3 regions of the Pseudomonas sp. PME37.24/006 genome follow, and region 2 is predicted to be linked to each of the others. Evidence: predicted binding sites of a transcription regulator. Region 2 holds the regulator's gene; each other region holds the start of a gene.

The links. The regulator sigma-54, encoded in region 2, starts transcription at its own class of promoters, with help from an activator protein. The targets are predictions, from matches to a motif close to ANTGGCATNNANNTTGCTNT.
Region 1: a site for sigma-54 is predicted at 2,136-2,155, ahead of ACZ3GY_RS05135 (flagellar basal body rod protein FlgF). Genes of this name have one in related genera too.
Region 3: a site for sigma-54 is predicted at 3,887-3,906, ahead of nirB (nitrite reductase large subunit NirB). Genes of this name have one in related genera too.

Annotation. Positions count from the first base shown of each region.
Region 1 covers NZ_JBVHNL010000001.1:1,096,951-1,102,654, forward strand. The annotation lists gene flgD (flagellar hook assembly protein FlgD) at 1-482, shown strand, start outside; gene ACZ3GY_RS05130 (flagellar hook protein FlgE) at 526-2,007, shown strand; gene ACZ3GY_RS05135 (flagellar basal body rod protein FlgF) at 2,204-2,944, shown strand; gene flgG (flagellar basal-body rod protein FlgG) at 2,992-3,777, shown strand; gene flgH (flagellar basal body L-ring protein FlgH) at 3,839-4,552, shown strand; gene ACZ3GY_RS05150 (flagellar basal body P-ring protein FlgI) at 4,564-5,661, shown strand; gene flgJ (flagellar assembly peptidoglycan hydrolase FlgJ) at 5,673-5,704, shown strand, end outside.
Region 2 covers NZ_JBVHNL010000001.1:360,428-366,131, forward strand. The annotation lists gene rapZ (RNase adapter RapZ) at 1-779, opposite strand, end outside; gene ptsN (PTS IIA-like nitrogen regulatory protein PtsN) at 797-1,261, opposite strand; gene hpf (ribosome hibernation-promoting factor, HPF/YfiA family) at 1,277-1,585, opposite strand; gene ACZ3GY_RS01630 (RNA polymerase factor sigma-54) at 1,741-3,249, opposite strand; gene lptB (LPS export ABC transporter ATP-binding protein) at 3,418-4,143, opposite strand; gene lptA (lipopolysaccharide transport periplasmic protein LptA) at 4,146-4,688, opposite strand; gene lptC (LPS export ABC transporter periplasmic protein LptC) at 4,675-5,244, opposite strand; gene ACZ3GY_RS01650 (KdsC family phosphatase) at 5,255-5,704, opposite strand, start outside.
Region 3 covers NZ_JBVHNL010000001.1:55,357-61,060, reverse strand. The annotation lists gene ACZ3GY_RS00295 (formate/nitrite transporter family protein) at 1-640, opposite strand, end outside; gene nirD (nitrite reductase small subunit NirD) at 744-1,124, opposite strand; gene nirB (nitrite reductase large subunit NirB) at 1,124-3,682, opposite strand; gene ACZ3GY_RS00280 (PA4780 family RIO1-like protein kinase) at 4,126-5,013, opposite strand; gene ada (bifunctional DNA-binding transcriptional regulator/O6-methylguanine-DNA methyltransferase Ada) at 5,184-5,704, shown strand, end outside.

The sequences.
Region 1 (5,704 bases), 740 kb from region 2:
CTGTGGAAGGGGTCGAGAAGCTCAACTCGAGCATGGAGACCATTTTGTCCGGCTATCAGTCCTCCCAGGCCCTGCAGGCTTCTTCGCTGGTCGGTCGCAAGGTGATCGTGCCGGTGGACAAGGCGGTGGTCGATACCAGTGAAAGCTTCAAGGCCAGTGCGGTGCTGCCAACCAGCAGTAGCAACGTGTACGTCAACGTGTATGACAGTGCCGGTTCGGTGGTCAGTCGTATCAATCTGGGTGAGCAGCAGGCTGGCAACGTGAGCTTCATCTGGGACGGCAAGGACTCCAGCGGCAATGTGATGAAGCCGGGCACTTACAGGTTCGAAGCACAGGCGACCTATGGCAATGAAACCAAGGGGCTCTACACCTTGCTGCCGGCCAACGTCGACAGCGTCACCCTGGGTGGCAACGAATTGATGCTCAATCTTGCGGGTATTGGCAATGTGCCGCTGTCGCAGGTGCAGGTCATTGGTCAGTAATTAACAGGCTGTAACTGCCGGGCTTTCGGCAAGGAGATTTTTCATGTCGTTCAATATCGGTCTTAGTGGCCTGCGCGCTGCGACCAGTGACCTCAACGTGACGGGTAACAACATTGCCAACGCCGGTACCGCTGGCTTCAAGCAGTCGCGTGCCGAGTTCGCCGACCTGTATGCCTCGTCGATGCTCAGCAGCGGCTCCAACCCGATCGGTAGTGGGGTGCTGCTCAGCGATGTATCGCAGCTGTTCAGCCAAGGCAACATCAACTACACGCAGAACTCGCTGGATCTGGCCATCAATGGCAGCGGTTTCTTCCGTACCAGTAACAACGGTGATATCAGCTATACCCGTGCCGGTTACTTCGGTACCGACCGCGAAGGCTTCATCGTCAACAACTTCGGGCATAACCTGCAGGGTTATGGGGTAGACGCCAACGGTAATCTGCAGAACGGCATCATCGGCAACCTCCGTGTGGAGACGTCCAGCCAGGCGCCGCGGGCGACGGGTACGATTACTCAGCCGTTCAACCTGAACTCGACTGAAACCGTTCCAGTGCTGCGGCAGAGTGCCTATGACGGCGCCTACCAAACGGCCTTCAATGGTTCACTGTTGCCGGGTAACCCCAACCCGACTCCTGCTGAGATCGCGGCTGCGACTGCGGCAGCCACACCAGCAGAGCTTGCGGCCGCGAATGCAGCGGGCGCTACTGCGGGCTCCACTGCGGCCAACGCCTCTTTCAACCCGGCGGATCCGACCAGTTACAACCGATCGACGTCGGTGAATATTTATGATGCTCAGGGCAATGCTCACTCCTTCACCCAGTACTTTGTGAAGACCGGTGCCAATAGCTGGGACATGAAGATTCTGGTCGACGGCCGGAACCCGCTGGATCCGACCAACACTCAGCCGCTTTCGGCTGCCGTGAGCTTCGACGCTGCCGGTAAACTGCAGACTATCGATGCGACTGGCCTGAGCACAGGGTTGTCGCTGAACCCCGACGGCACCATCAGCATGAACGGCTGGATTCCGGCGGCACCCACCAATGCCGAAGGCACCACCTGGGCCGCCAACGGCTCCGAGGCCAGTGCGGCGGTGAAGTTCGATTTCCGCGGTTCTTCGCAGTACAACAGCACGTTCTCGGTTGCCAAGGTCGTGCAGGACGGCTACAGCACAGGTGAGTTGTCGGGCCTTGAAATTGATGAGACCGGTGTGCTCTTTGCTCGCTATACCAATGGCCAAACCAAGGTTCAGGGCCAGCTAGTATTGGCTAACTTCGCCAATATGCAGGGGCTTACACCGGTCGGCAAAACGGCCTGGGTTCAGTCGTCGGCATCTGGCGAGCCGGTCATCGGTACGCCGAAGAGTGGCACGCTGGGTACTTTGCAGTCCGGTGCGCTGGAAGACTCCAACGTCGAGTTGTCAGAGCAACTGGTCAACCTGATCGTTGCCCAGCGTAACTACCAGGCCAACGCCAAAACCATCGAGACCGAGAGCGCCATCACGCAGACGATCATCAACCTGCGTTGATGCATGCGTCAGGGAGTTGTTGCCGCTAGCGGCAACAACTCGCCAAACGACAAATTACAGGCTCCTTCGGGAGCCTGTTTCGTTTCTATAAACCTATTAAAATCATGTGCTTGCGTATTTTTAATGAGAGTGGCACGTGAATTGCTTTTAAGCTCTTGTCAGAGTCGCGGGCGAGTTGCCCCACCTCGGAGGAAACATGGACAAGATGCTGTACGTCTCCATGACTGGTGCCCACAACAATACGTTGGCCCAGCGTGCCCACGCCAACAATCTGGCGAACATCTCCACGAGCGGTTTTCGCCGTGATTTCGAGCAAGCCCGCGCGATGCCGATTTTTGGCGAGACCCAGCCGTCGCGCGTGTTCGCCATGAGCGAGCGGCCAGGCACCGATTTCACTCCGGGCTCCCTGCAGGAAACCGGCCGTGACCTGGATGTCGCGATTGGTGGCAAGGGCTGGTTGGCTGTGCAGGCACCTGATGGCACCGAAGCCTACGTGCGTACCGCAAGCCTGAACGTTGATGCCCAGGGCATGCTGCGTACCGGCAATGGTATGCCGGTAATGGGCAATGCTGGGCCGATCGCCGTGCCGCCTGAGCAGAAGATCGAGATCGGCCAGGATGGCACCATCAGCATTCGCGCCTTGGGCGAAGCGCCCAACGTGCTGGCCGAAGTTGATCGCTTGCGCCTGGTGAACCCTGATCTCAAGCAGATGCAGAAGGGTAGCGACGGCATGATCCGTTTCAACGGCCCGCAGCCGCCGGAAATGGACGCCACCGTGCAGATTACCTCAGGCTTTCTCGAGTCCAGCAACGTCAATGCGGTCGAGGAAATGACCTCGATCCTGGCGCTGTCCCGGCAGTTCGAGCTGTCGGTGAAAATGATGCGTACCGCAGAAGACAATGACACCGCCATGGCGCGTGTCTTGCAGATGACCTGATAACCACACGCGCGGCGCCATGAATCCGGCGCCCGAGGAGAATCGCTATGCTTCCGGCACTTTGGGTCGCCAAGACCGGCCTGTCGGCTCAGGACATGAACCTGACGACCATTTCCAACAACCTGGCCAACGTTTCAACGACGGGTTTCAAGCGCGATCGCGCCGAGTTCGAGGATTTGCTCTATCAGATCCGTCGCCAGCCCGGCGGCCAGTCCAGCCAGGACAGCCAACTGCCGTCCGGCCTGCAGCTCGGTACCGGTGTGCGCATCAACGGCACCCAGAAGATTTTTACCGCTGGCAGCCTGCAGACCACCGAGCAGCCGATGGACATGGCGATCAACGGCCGCGGCTTCTTCCAGGTGCTGATGCCCGACGGCACGGTGTCCTACACCCGTGACGGCAGCTTCCACCTGAACTCGGATGGCCAGGTCGTGACGTCCCAGGGTTTCGCGCTGGAGCCAGCCATCGTGCTGCCACCGGAAGTGCGTACCTTCACCGTGGGTGAGGACGGTACCGCTTCGGTGACGACCACCGGCAACCCACAGCCGCAGATCGTCGGCAACATCCAGATCACCGACTTCATCAACCCGGCGGGGCTGGAGGCGATCGGTAACAACCTGTTCCTGGAGACCGCCTCCAGTGGTGCACCTCTGGTGGGAACGCCCGGCCTCAATGGCTTGGGCACGACCCTGCAGAACACCCTGGAGAACTCCAACGTCAGCGTGGTCGAGGAGATGGTCAACATGATCACCACCCAGCGCGCCTACGAGATGAACTCCAAGGTCATCTCCACCGCTGACCAGATGCTGTCCTTCATTACGCAGAACCTTTAAGAAACGTGGGGTAGGGCAGCAGCTCACCCCTGATACGCCTGAACGCTGTGAGGTAGTGGTTATGAACCGCTTGGTGTGTGTGTTCTCGATTCTCGGCAGCGTAGTGCTGAGTGGCTGCGTGGCGCCTGCCGCCAAGCCCAACGATCCGTACTACGCACCTGTGCTGCCGCGTACACCGCTGCCGGCCGCGCAGAACAATGGCTCGATCTTCCAGTCGGGGTTCGAGAACAACCTGTACGGCGACCGCAAGGCCTTCCGCGTGGGCGATGTCATCACAATCAGCCTCAGCGAGCGTATGCAGGCCAGTAAGAACGCTAGCTCGCAGATGTCCAAGGACAGTAACGCCAACATCGGTCTGACGTCGTTGTTCGGCGGTGGCGTATCGATCGACAACCCCAGCTCCAGCCTCAACCCGTTGAAGGCCGAGAACCTGGGGCTCAGCGCTCAGTACGGCGCCCAGCGTGACACCAGCGGCTCCGGCCAGGCCGGGCAGAGCAACAGCCTGACCGGCTCGATCACTGTGACCGTCGCCGAAGTGCTGCCCAATGGTTTGCTGGTGGTGCGCGGTGAGAAGTGGATGACTCTTAATACCGGTGACGAGCTGGTGCGCATCGCCGGGCTGGTTCGCTCCGACGACGTCGCCCGTGACAACACCGTGGCTTCGACCCGTATTGCAGATGCACGCATCACCTATTCCGGTACTGGCGCCTTCGCCGATGCCAGTCAGCCAGGTTGGCTGGATCGCTTTTTCGTCAGCCCGCTGTGGCCGTTCTGAGGTTCATGATCATGCGCAAATGGATCATCACCGTTGCAGCTCTGCTGCTGGCCTCGACCGCTCAAGCCGAGCGGCTCAAGGATCTGGCCAGTATCCAGGGCGTGCGTAGTAACCAGTTGATCGGTTACGGCTTGGTCGTGGGCCTCAATGGCAGCGGCGACCAGACTACCCAAACGCCATTCACCGTGCAGACCTTCAACAACATGATGGCGCAGTTCGGTATCAAGGTGCCGGAAGGCGGCAACGTGCAGTTGAAAAACGTCGCTGCGGTGTCGATCCATGCCGACCTGCCGCCGTTCGCCAAGCCCGGGCAGACCATCGACATCACCATTTCCTCCATCGGTAACGCCAAGAGCTTGCGCGGTGGCAGCCTTTTGATGACCCCGCTCAAGGGTATCGACGGCAATACCTATGCGATCGCCCAGGGCAACCTGGTAGTGGGCGGTTTCGATGCCAGTGGCGCCGATGGTTCGCGCATCACCGTCAACGTCCCTTCGGCCGGTCGCATCCCCGGTGGTGCCACGGTGGAACGTCCGGTACCGAGTGGCTTCGATCAGGGCAATACCCTGACGCTGAACCTCAACCGCCCGGACTTCACCACGGCCAAGAATATTGTTGACCACATCAACGAGCTGCTTGGCCCAGGTGTGGCCCAAGCACTCGACGGCGGATCGATTCGCGTCAGCGCGCCGCTCGATCCGAGCCAGCGTGTCGACTATCTGTCGATTCTGGAAAACCTCGAGGTTGAAGTCGGTCAGGCGGTGGCCAAGGTCATCATCAACTCGCGTACTGGCACCATCGTCATTGGCCAGAACGTGCGCGTGCAGCCTGCTGCCGTGACCCACGGCAGCCTGACGGTAACCATCACCGAAGACCCGATCGTCAGCCAGCCAGGCGCGCTGTCCGGCGGCGAGACAGCGGTAGTGCCGCGTTCGCGTGTCGGCGCCGACGAAGAAATGAAACCGATGTTCAAGTTCGGCCCCGGCACCACCCTCGACGAAATCGTGCGTGCGGTGAATCAGGTAGGCGCTGCGCCTTCCGACTTGATGGCCATCCTGGAGGCGCTTAAGCAAGCCGGCGCTCTGCAGGCTGACCTGATCGTGATTTAAAGGAACGGGACATGGATACTCGACTCGCGGCCGCCGGCACCAC
Region 2 (5,704 bases):
ACCGAGCGATGGTGGCCGCCCGTGCAGCCGATCGCAACGGTAACGTAAGAGCGGTTGCTGGCAGCGAAGCGCGGCAGCCACTTGTGCAGATAGGTGAAGATGTCCTGGTACATGTCCTGGACGTCCTCCTGGGCTGCCAGGTATTCCTCGACCGGCTGCTCGAGGCCGGTGAAGTCACGCAGTTCGGGTTTCCAGTAGGGATTGGGCAGGCAGCGCACGTCAAACACTAGATCTGCATCCACCGGCATCCCCCGTTTGAAACCGAAGGATTCGATCAGGTAGGCGGTACCCGGTTCCGGCTGGTTGAGCAGGCGCAGCTTGAGGGTGTCGCGCAGTTGGTAGAGATTCAGGTGAGTGGTGTCGATCTTCAGATCGGCACGGTCGATGATCGGGCTCAGTAGTTTGGTCTCGTCGACCATGGCTTCGGCCAGCGAGCGCTGGTCGTTGGTCAGCGGGTGACGTCTGCGCGTCTCCGAAAAGCGCTTGAGCAGGGTTTCTTCGCTGGCGTCCAGATACAGGACATCGCAACGGATGTTGCGGCCGCGCACTTCATCAAGCAGTTCGGAAAAGCGCTTGAGCTGGCTAGGCAGGTTGCGTGCGTCTATCGATACCGCCACTTGTGGGTGCAACAGCTCGGTATGCAACAACGCCCGTTCGGCCAGCTCCGGAAGCAGGCCGGCAGGCAGGTTGTCGATGCAATAGAAACCGTTGTCCTCGAGCACGTCGAGAGCGGTGCTCTTGCCCGAGCCGGAACGGCCGCTGACGATGATCAGGCGCATGGGCTAATCCTGTAGGGCTATTGGCCGTTCTGCACGTTCACTACGGTCTGGTACAGCGATTCACTGTCTTGAGCCTGGCGCAGCCGCTCGCGAACGTCCTCGCGGTCGAACATGCTGGCGATCTGGCGCAGCAGTTCCAGGTGCTCATCGGTCGCTGCTTCGGGAACCAGCAGCACGAACAGCAAATCGACGGGCGCACCATCGATGGCGTCGAAGTCGACCGCAGCGTTGAGTTTCAGCAGTGCACTGATCGGTGAGCTGCAGCCGGGTAGGCGGCAGTGGGGAATGGCGATGCCATTGCCAAAACCGGTCGAACCGAGTTTTTCCCGGGCGATCAGGCTTTCATAGATGGTCTGGCCGTCGAGATCGGGCAGGTCGCTCGCGATCACGGCAGCTATCTGTTCGAGTACACGCTTTTTACTGCCGCCCGGCACGTTCACGAGGGAACGGCCGGGGGTCAGGATATTTTCAAGTCGGATCATAGGATAAGGACGAGGTCAGCGGGCCATTGCGCCCTGCTGGCGGTCGAGCTGTTTTTCCTTGTGCTTGATGAGTTGGCGGTCAAGTTTGTCGGTCAGTAGATCAATGGCAGCGTACATGTCTTCATGCTCGGCATTTGCCACCACTTCGCCTCCGGCGATATGCAAGGTAGCTTCGACTTTCTGCTTGAGCTTCTCGACCTCCAGGATGACCTGCACATTGGTGATCTTGTCGAAGTGCCGCTCGAGACGTCCGAGCTTTTCCTCGATGTAGCTGCGTAGTGCGTCTGTCACATCCAGCTGGTGTCCACTGATGTTGACTTGCATACCGCTTCTCCTTGTTGCCGTGTGTGAGTGGCAGGCTATAGACCTGCCGCAGGAACACTGGGGCTTGCTACGGGGCAACTCTAAAAACTGCCTACGTTGTTACCGCTGCGTTAACTGCCTCGCCAACGTTTTTAGAGATGCCCCTACAAGGGCGCTTACATCAATCGCTTGCGTTCGCTCGAAGGCGCTATACCGAGCGATTCACGGTACTTGGCGACTGTGCGGCGCGCCACTTGAATGCCCTGTGCTTCCAGTAAACCAGCGATCTTGCTATCGCTCAATGGCTTTTTCGCATTTTCCGCGGCGACCAGTTTTTTGATGATCGCGCGGATCGCGGTGGACGAACATTCGCCGCCTTCGGAGGTGCTGACGTGGCTGGAGAAGAAGTATTTCAGCTCGTAAATGCCACGCGGCGTATGCATGTACTTCTGGGTGGTGACGCGGGAAATGGTCGACTCATGCATGCCTACCGCTTCCGCGATGTCATGCAGTACCAGCGGCTTCATGGCTTCGTCGCCGTAGTCGAGGAAGCCGCGCTGATGCTCGACGATCTGCGTCGCGACCTTCATCAGGGTCTCGTTGCGACTCTGCAGGCTCTTGATGAACCAGCGTGCTTCCTGCAACTGATTGCGCATGAAGGTGTTGTCGGCGCTGGAGTCGGCGCGTTTCACGAAGCCTGCGTACTGCGCGTTGACGCGTAGGCGCGGCATGGCTTCCTGGTTGAGCTCCACCAGCCAGCGATCGTTGTGCTTGCGCACGATCACGTCAGGCACCACGTACTCGGGCTCGCTCGACTCGATCTGCGAGCCAGGGCGCGGGTTGAGGCTCTGAATTAGCTCGATAACCGGGCGTAGCTCGTCTTCCTTGAGCTTCATGCGGCGCATCAACTGGCTGTAGTCGCGGCTGCCGAGCAGGTCGAGGTAGTCGCTGGTGAGGCGCTGAGCTTCGCTCAGCCAGGGTGTACTGGTCGGTAGCTGACGCAATTGCAGAAGCAGGCACTCGCGCAGGTCGCGGGCGGCGATGCCGGAAGGCTCGAACTGCTGGATGCGGTGCAGCACGGCTTCGACTTCATCGAGCTCGACATCGAGTTCGGGGTCGAAGGCGTCGGTAATTTCTTCGAGAGTTTCTTCGAGGTAGCCCTGAGCGTTGATGCAGTCGATCAGGGTAACGGCGATCAGGCGATCCTTGTCGGACATCGGCGCCAGATTGAGTTGCCAAAGCATATGGCTCTGCAGGCTCTCGCCGGCGGAGGTGCGAGTGGTGAAGTCCCACTCGTCGTCGTCATTGCTTGGCAGGCTGCTGGCGCTGGTCTGGTAGACGTCTTCCCAGGCTGTGTCTACGGGTAGTTCGCTGGGGATGCGTTCACCCCAGTCGCCTTCTTCCAGATTGTCGACGGTCTGGGTGTTTTCCTGGAAGGTCGGCTCCTGAAATTTCTCTTCCTGAGCAGTCGCAGTGGTGGCACTTTCCGCACCGTCGGCCATGGGATCCGAATTGTCGAAGTCGTCGCCTTCTTCCTGACGCTCGAGCATCGGATTCGACTCCAGCGCCTCCTGGATCTCCTGTTGCAGATCGAGAGTCGACAGTTGGAGCAGGCGAATGGCTTGTTGCAGCTGCGGTGTCATCGTCAGCTGCTGGCCCATTTTCAGGACTAGCGATGGTTTCATTGCAGACCTTATCTGGCGTCTGTGCGCAATCCACGACAGGGCGCCAAAGCGCCACTAGGAAGCAAATTATATGCCTGAACCCGAGTGGTTTGCCTAGAGCCCGTTACCATTTCATTACGACCATGTCGTGGGGTAACAGGCTCTGGATGCCCATCGGTGGGAAAACCGTTACAGGCGGAATTCGTGGCCCAGGTAGACTTCCTTTACCATCTGGTTGGCCAGGATCGCAGCGGAGTCGCCCTCGGCGATCAGTTGGCCGTCGCTGACGATATAGGCGGTCTCGCAGATATCCAGGGTTTCGCGCACATTGTGGTCGGTGATCAGCACCCCAATGCCTTTGGCTTTGAGGTGGTGAATGATTTGCTTGATGTCACCGACCGAAATCGGGTCGACGCCGGCGAAGGGCTCGTCGAGAAGGATGAATTTCGGTGATGTTGCAAGGGCGCGGGCGATTTCTACACGGCGGCGCTCACCACCCGACAGGCTCATGCCCAGGTTGTCGCGAATGTGGGTGATGTGGAATTCCTGCAGTAGGCCCTCCAGTTCCTGCAGCCGCTGCGCGCGGCTCAGATCCTTGCGCGTTTCCAGGATCGCCATGATGTTATCGGACACACTGAGCTTGCGGAAGATCGACGCTTCCTGAGGCAGGTAGCCTATACCGGCGCGGGCGCGGCCGTGCATGGGCTGGTGGCTGACGTCGAGATCGTCGATCAGTACGCGGCCCTGATCGGCCTGAACCAGACCGACGATCATGTAGAAGCAGGTGGTCTTGCCGGCGCCGTTGGGGCCGAGCAAGCCGACGATCTGCCCGCTGTCGATGCTCAGGCTTACGTCGCGAACGACCTGGCGACCTTTATAGCTTTTGGCCAGGTGCTGGGCTTTCAGAGTTGCCATCGTTATTGGCCCTGCTCAGCGGCGGGTTTTTTCTGCGGCTGGATCACCATGTCGATACGCGGGCGCGGCGTCGACACATTGGTGCCCGTGGCGCGGCCTGCATTGACGATCTGTCGCTGGGTGTCATAGACGATTTTCTCGCCTTCGAAGGTGTTGCCTTCCTGAACCACCTTGGCCTGGTCGATCAGTACGATGCGCTCATTGGCAGCAAAGTACTGGATGGTCAGGCCGTAAGCCTTGACGATCTGCTTGTCGGCCGAGGGCTTCTGCTCGTAATAGGCGGGTTTGCCCACCGAGGTGAACACATCGACCTCACCCTTTGCGTTCTGGGTGATGGTGACGGTGTCGCCAGTGATTTTCAGGGTGCCCTGAGTGATGACGACGTCGCCGCGATACACTGCAACGCCTTGTTTGTCGTCCAGCTCAGCACTGTCGGCCTGCACGCGGATCGGTTGATCACGGTCGCTCGGCAGAGCCCAGGCGCTTGCGCTTCCGAGCGTGGCGCCGAGGCTGAGAAGTAGGGGGAGGGTTTTAACGAACCTCATGCTGGCCTCTTACGTTGGACTGCAGGAGCATCCTGCCGTCATTCAAGTACGCTTTCATTCCTTGTGCCGTGGTCACCCCGTTGGCCGCGTCGATTCTAACGGCTTGCTGGGTCTGCGCATATTCCTTCTGTGGGAATACGGTCAGGCGGCTGGTGGTAAGTATAGTGGCGCGGCCCTTTTCGTCTGTGCGTTCCACCCGCACCTGGTCGATCAATTCGACCTCGTCGCCATCGGGGCCTACCTCGCCGCGTGCGCTGCGTACTTTCCAGGGAAGCTCGGTGCCCCGGAACAGGTTCATGCGCGGTTCGGTCAGTAGGGTGACGTCGGTACTCTGCACATGCTCGAGCAGATCACTGGTCATGTCGCTCTGTACCTTGCCGTCGGGCAGGTACTGCACGCTGCGGGCGTTCACGGCGTAGAAGTCGATCGGGTTGTCCGGGCCGCTCTGCTGTGGCGCGCTGGAGAAACTGTCCGGGTTGATGTTCCAGTACCCGGCTGCCACCAGCAGCAGGGCGCCGAAGGTCAGCAGGACGGGTGTGATGAATTTGCGCAACATCAGTAAACCCCTAAAGGTAGGCCGCTTGGGCGGCTTCGAGAGTACCCTGGCCACGCATGATCAGTTCGCAGAATTCGCGTGCCGCACCTTCGCCGCCGCGCGCTTGTGTGACGCCGTGGGCATGCTCGCGCACAAATTCGTTGCCGCTGGCTACCGCCATACCCAGGCCGACACGGCGGATTACCGGCAGATCCGGCAAGTCGTCACCCAGGTAGGCCACCTGCTCGTAACTGAGGCCCAGCTCGGCGAGCAGCTCGTCGAGCACGTCGAGTTTGTCTTCACGGCCCTGGTACAAATGCTGGATACCCAGGTTCTGTGCGCGGCGCTCGACTACGGGAGTCTTGCGGCCGCTGATGATGGCCGTTCGTACGCCAGAGTTGATCAGCATCTTGATGCCCTGGCCATCCAGGGTATTGAAGGTCTTGAACTCGCTGCCATCAACGAGAAAATACAGCTTGCC
Region 3 (5,704 bases), 310 kb from region 2:
TGTTCACCACCGAGTGTTCGAAGCCCATGTAGAAGAACAGCATGACCGGCATCCACATGGCGATGGTCTTGCCGCTGACGGTGGTGGAGATCATCGCGCCGACCACGCCCATGGACACCATCCAGTTGCACAGCATGCCGCGCAGGAAAATGGTCAGCCAGCCGGCCGTGCCGAACTCGGCGTAGCCCAGAGTGCGCGACTCGCCGATGTGCGAAATCTTCTCGCCGATCTCACCCGCGCTGGTCGAGAAGCCATAGGTGAAGACGAAAGCCATCATCACGGCGACTGTCAGTGCCCCGGCGAAGTTGCCAGTGAACACCAGCCCCCAGTTGCGCAGCACGCCACCGACGGTGACCCCCGGACGCTTGTCGAGCAGTGCCAGCGGAGCGAGGACGAATACCCCGGTGAGCAGGTCGAAGCCCATCAGGTACAGCATGATGAAACCGACCGGGAAGAACGCTGCGCCAAGCAGCGGCGAACCAGTCTGGACGGTGATGGTGATGGCGAACACCGCCGCCAGGGCCAGAATCGCACCGGCCATAAAGGCGCGGATCAGGGTATCGCGGGTCGACATGAAGATCTTCGACTCGCCGGCATCCACCATCTTTGTGACGAATTCGGCGGGAACCAGGTAGGACATGGAGATGCTCTCTTTTCAGGTATGCAAACAGGAATGAGGTGTCGGGTGGGCCGGGACGCCTGACTGGCGCTCTTCTCGGCCTCCGCAGTAAGTCGTCGCGCGATCAGCCCGCCAGGCCGATTTCCACGGTGTCGCCATTGAGCCGCACCGGCCACACGCGCAGGCGCTGCTCCGGGTACTCGAGGCAAGTACCGTCAGCCAGGCGGAAATGCTGTTTGTAGAGTGGCGAGGCGATCACCAGATCACCCTTGATCTGGCCGATCAGGCCGCGGCCGATGACGTTGGCGCCGGATTTCGGATCGCGGTTTTCCACCGCGAACAGCTGCTCACCGGCTTCGCTGTGAGGTAGATGGAACAGGGCGATCTGCGCGCCCTCGAGCCAGGCCACCACGCCCGAATTGGCGACCAGATCCTGGCTGCTGCACAGCGGTTGCCACTCGGTGGCGGGAAGCGATTGGGCACGCACGGCGTTGGACTGGCTCATCAAAGCACCTCCTCGGTAACGGGAATCAGGTGGAGTTCACTGGCGGTCATGGGGCGGCGCTGGCCGCGTTCCTTGACGAAGTGGATGTCCGGGTCGGCGCGCTTGTCGTTGACGAAGGTGCGGAAGCGCTTGAGCTTCTCCGGGTCCTTGAGGGCACCGGCCCATTCGCACTCGTAGCGGTCGACCACCAGTTGCATCTGCGCTTCCAGCTCATTGCCCAGGCCCAGGCTGTCGTCGAGGATCACCGCCTTGAGGTAATCCAGACCGCCTTCCAGCGACTCGCGCCATACCGAGGTGCGCTGCAGCTTGTCGGCGGTGCGCACGTAGAACATCAGCACGCGGTCGATGGTGCGGATCAGCGCTTCGTCATCAAGGTCTGTGGCGAACAGCTCGGCGTGCCGCGGGCGCATGCCGCCGTTGCCGCACACATAGAGGTTCCAGCCCTTGTCGGTGGCGATCACGCCGATGTCCTTGCTCTGCGCTTCGGCACACTCACGGGTACAGCCGCTGACCGCGAACTTGATCTTGTGCGGCGAGCGCAGGCCCTTGTAGCGATCCTCCAGGCGCAGCGCCATGCCGACGCTGTCCTGCACGCCGTAACGGCACCAGGTGCTGCCCACGCAGGACTTCACGGTACGCAGCGACTTGCCGTAGGCATGCCCGGTCTCGAAGCCGGCGGCGATCAGCTCGCTCCAGATTTCCGGCAGTTCGTGCAACTGCGCGCCGAACAGGTCGATACGCTGACCGCCGGTGATCTTGGTGTAGAGGTCATATTTCTTCGCCACGGCGCCGATGGCGATCAGCCCGTCCGGGGTGATCTCGCCGCCAGGAATACGCGGCACCACCGAGTAGGTACCGTTCTTCTGCATGTTGGCCATGAAGGTGTCGTTGGTGTCCTGCAGCGGGATCAGCGACGGGTCGGTGATCGGCTGGTTCCAACACGACGCCAGGATCGAACCGACTGCCGGCTTGCAGATATCGCAGCCGGTGTGGCCGCGGCCGTGCTTGGCCAGCAGCTCCTCGAAACTGAGCACGCCTTCCACCCGGACGATGGCGTACAGCTCCTGACGGGTATGGGCGAAGTGTTCGCAGAGGCTCTTGTCGACCGCCACGCCGCGGGCGCTCAGCTCATGCTCGAAGACTTGTTTGAGCAAGGCGCTGCAACCACCGCAACCGCTACCGGCCTTGGTGATGGCCTTCAGCTCGCCGAGATCGGTGATGCCGGCGTCTACCTGGCAGCACACCGCGCCCTTGCTGACGTTGTGGCAGGAGCAGATGGTCGCGCTATCTGGCAACGCATCGGCGCCCAGGGTCGGCGCGCCGTCGGACAGCGGCAGGATCAGGCTGGACGGATCGGCCGGCAGCTTGATGCCGTTCTGGGCGTACTGCAGCAGGGTGTCGTAATAGCTGTTGTCGCCGACCAGCACGGCGCCGATGACGTGCTGACCATCCGGCGAGACCACCAGGCGGCGGTAGCTGGCATTGGCTTCGTCGATGTAGCGATAGCTCTTGGCGCCCGGCGTAGCGGCGTGGGCATCGCCGATGGAACCGACGTCGACGCCAAGCAGCTTGAGCTTGGTCGACATATCGGCGCCAGTGAACAGTTCGTGCTGCTCGCCGGCCAATTGCGCGGCGACGTTGCGGGCCATCGAATAGCCCGGCGCGACCAGACCGAAGACCATGCCATTCCAGGACGCGCATTCGCCGATGGCGAAAATTGCCGGGTCGCTGGTACGGCAGTCGTTGTCGACCACCACGCCACCGCGGGTCGCGATGTCGAGGCCGGCGGCACGGCCAAGGGCATCCTGCGGACGAATACCGGCGGAAAACACGATCAGGTCGGTTTCCAAGAATTCGCCGTCATTAAATTTCATCCGGTAGGCGTATTCCTCACCGATGACGATCTCCTGGGTAGCACGCGACAGGTGTACGCCAACGCCAAGGGCTTCGATGCGCGCCCGCAGTGCGTCGCCACCGTCGTTATCCAGCTGTACCGGCATCAGGCGCGGTGCGAACTCCACCACGTGGGCTTCCAGACCAAGTGACTTCAGCGCGTTGGCCGCCTCTAAGCCGAGCAGGCCACCGCCGACCACCACACCACGGCGGGCGTTGGTCGCGGCAGCGCGGATGCCGTCAAGGTCGTCCAGAGTGCGGTAGACCAGGCGCGAATTGCCCTCGGCGCCCGGAATCGGCGGCACGAACGGGTAGGAACCGGTGGCCAGCACCAGACGGTCGTAGCCGCGACGGCCCTTGATGGTGACGACTTCGCGGTTCTCGCGGTCGATCTCCAGCACCTGCTCGCCGAGGTGCAGGTGTACGCCATTGCGGGCGTACAGATCAGGCTCGCCCAGGGCCAGGGCTTCGGCATCCTTGCCGGAAAAGTACTCGGACAGGTGCACACGGTCGTAAGCGCGCTGGCTCTCTTCACCATACACGTGCACCTGATAGCGATGCAGGGCACCGCTGGCGATCAACTGCTCCACACAGTGGTGGCCGACCATACCGTTGCCGATGACGATCAGGTTCTCGCGCTTGATCGATGTGACGATGGAATTCATAGCCTGCCCTCTGTCTGCTGCGGTATCACGGTTTTCTGCAACGCAAAAAAAAGACGCCTGGAGCTGTTGTCAGCTTCAGGCGTCTTTGCCTTGGATTCAGTTATGTAGTTTTGGGGGATGGCGGGCCACATTGCCCAGGCTCATCACCGCTGGCAGCCGAAGCGGCCAGGGTGCCTGCACGGTCAGGCAGGTCACAGGGAGTGAATAGCAGGTTGCATGCCAACGTTTCGAGAAACGCTGCAGCTCAGCAATGGCGGGGAATTCAGACAGGGATGAAGACAGCAGACAGTTAAAACAGACACGGGCACAGCGAACCAAAATAGAGCATCACACCCTTTAACTCACCGTTTCAGGGCACGATCACGTAGCAGGACGGGCCGTACGGCGATCCGCTTCAGCGGTAGGGTGGGCTTTAGCCCACCTCCACTAAACTCCGGCCACATTCAGCGCTCCCAGGGCGGAGGCGGCTCGCTGTCCTTGGGCTCGTCCTCGGCGTTGAGCACGGCCTGGCGACGCGCTTCATCGGCCAGAGCGGCCTTGATCTCGCGCAGCACGGCATCGACGTCGGCGTCGTCCTCGGGGTCATCGAATTCACCGGTCAACACGCTATCGGGCGTCAGCTTGCCGTCTTCGTAGAGCGCCCACATTTCCTTGGCGTACTTGGTGAACTTGAGCTCCGGTGCGAACTGGCCGAAATAGGCGGCCATGTTGCCGACGTCACGTTCGAGCATCTTGAAGGCGTGGTTGTTACCCGCCGCATCCACCGCCTGAGGCAGATCGATGATCACCGGGCCTTCAGGGCCGAGCAGCACGTTGAACTCGGACAAGTCACCATGCACCAGGCCGGCGCAGAGCATCTTGACGATTTCGTCGATCATGAACGCGTGGAATTCGCGGGCGTCTTCGGGGTGCAGGTCGACGTCGTTGAGGCGCGGCGCTACGCCACCCTCGCCGTCACCGACCAGCTCCATGAGCAGCACACCTTCGAGAAAGTCATAGGGCTTGGGCACCCGGACGCCGGCGCTGGCCAGGCGAAACAGGGCCGCCACCTCGGCGTTCTGCCAGGCGTCTTCCTGTCCCTTGCGACCATACTTGGAGCCTTTGGCCATAGCCCGTGCATCACGGCTGTTGCGTACCTTGCGCCCTTCCTGATACTCGGCGGCCTGGCGGAAACCACGCTTGTTGGCCTCTTTGTAGACCTTGGCGCAGCGCAGTTCGGTACCGCAACGCACCACATAGACCGCTGCTTCCTTACCGCTCATCAAAGGGCGTATCACCTCGTCCACCAGGCCGTCTTCGACCAGGGGCTCAATGCGTTTTGGCGTCTTCATCAGCTTTTATCAGGGTCCTCAGTGGTCTATGCGGCCCTTTTATACGGCAATCCTGAGGCAGCGCCCAGCCTCTGCAGAAAATGCGCCGGCGCCGCACAGTTTGAAAGCGTGATTGGCACTGGCGTGGAACACGGCGACTGCGGACAATCACGACACTGTTACAGGAGGTGATCATGCCGCAAGAACGCCACTGGCGGGCTGTGTGCGAGCGCGACTCGACGCAGGACGGTCAATTCGTCTTCGCCGTGCGCTCGACCGGTATTTACTGCCGCCCCAGTTGCCCGGCACGCCGGCCGCGTCGTGAGAATGTCAGCTTCCATGCCACACCTGCGCAAGCCGAGGCAGCGGGCTATCGACCCTGCAAACGCTGCACGCCACAGGGCAGCAGCCCGGCCGAGCAACTCGATTCACTGGTGACAGCGGCCTGTCGCCTGCTCGATGAGGCCGACAAACCGCCAACACTTGTCGAGCTTGCTGCGCGCATCGGGCTATCCCCGTCACACCTGACCAGAGCCTTCAAAGCCCGCACCGGGATGACGCCCAAGGCCTGGGTCAGCGCCCGCCAACGTGAGCGCCTGGAACTCGAACTGCCCCAGGCGGATTCGCTGCTCGATGCTGCGCTGAACAGCGGTTACTCCAGTACCCGAGCGCTCTACGAACGAGCCGATGGCGTGAGCGCAGCCAGCCGACG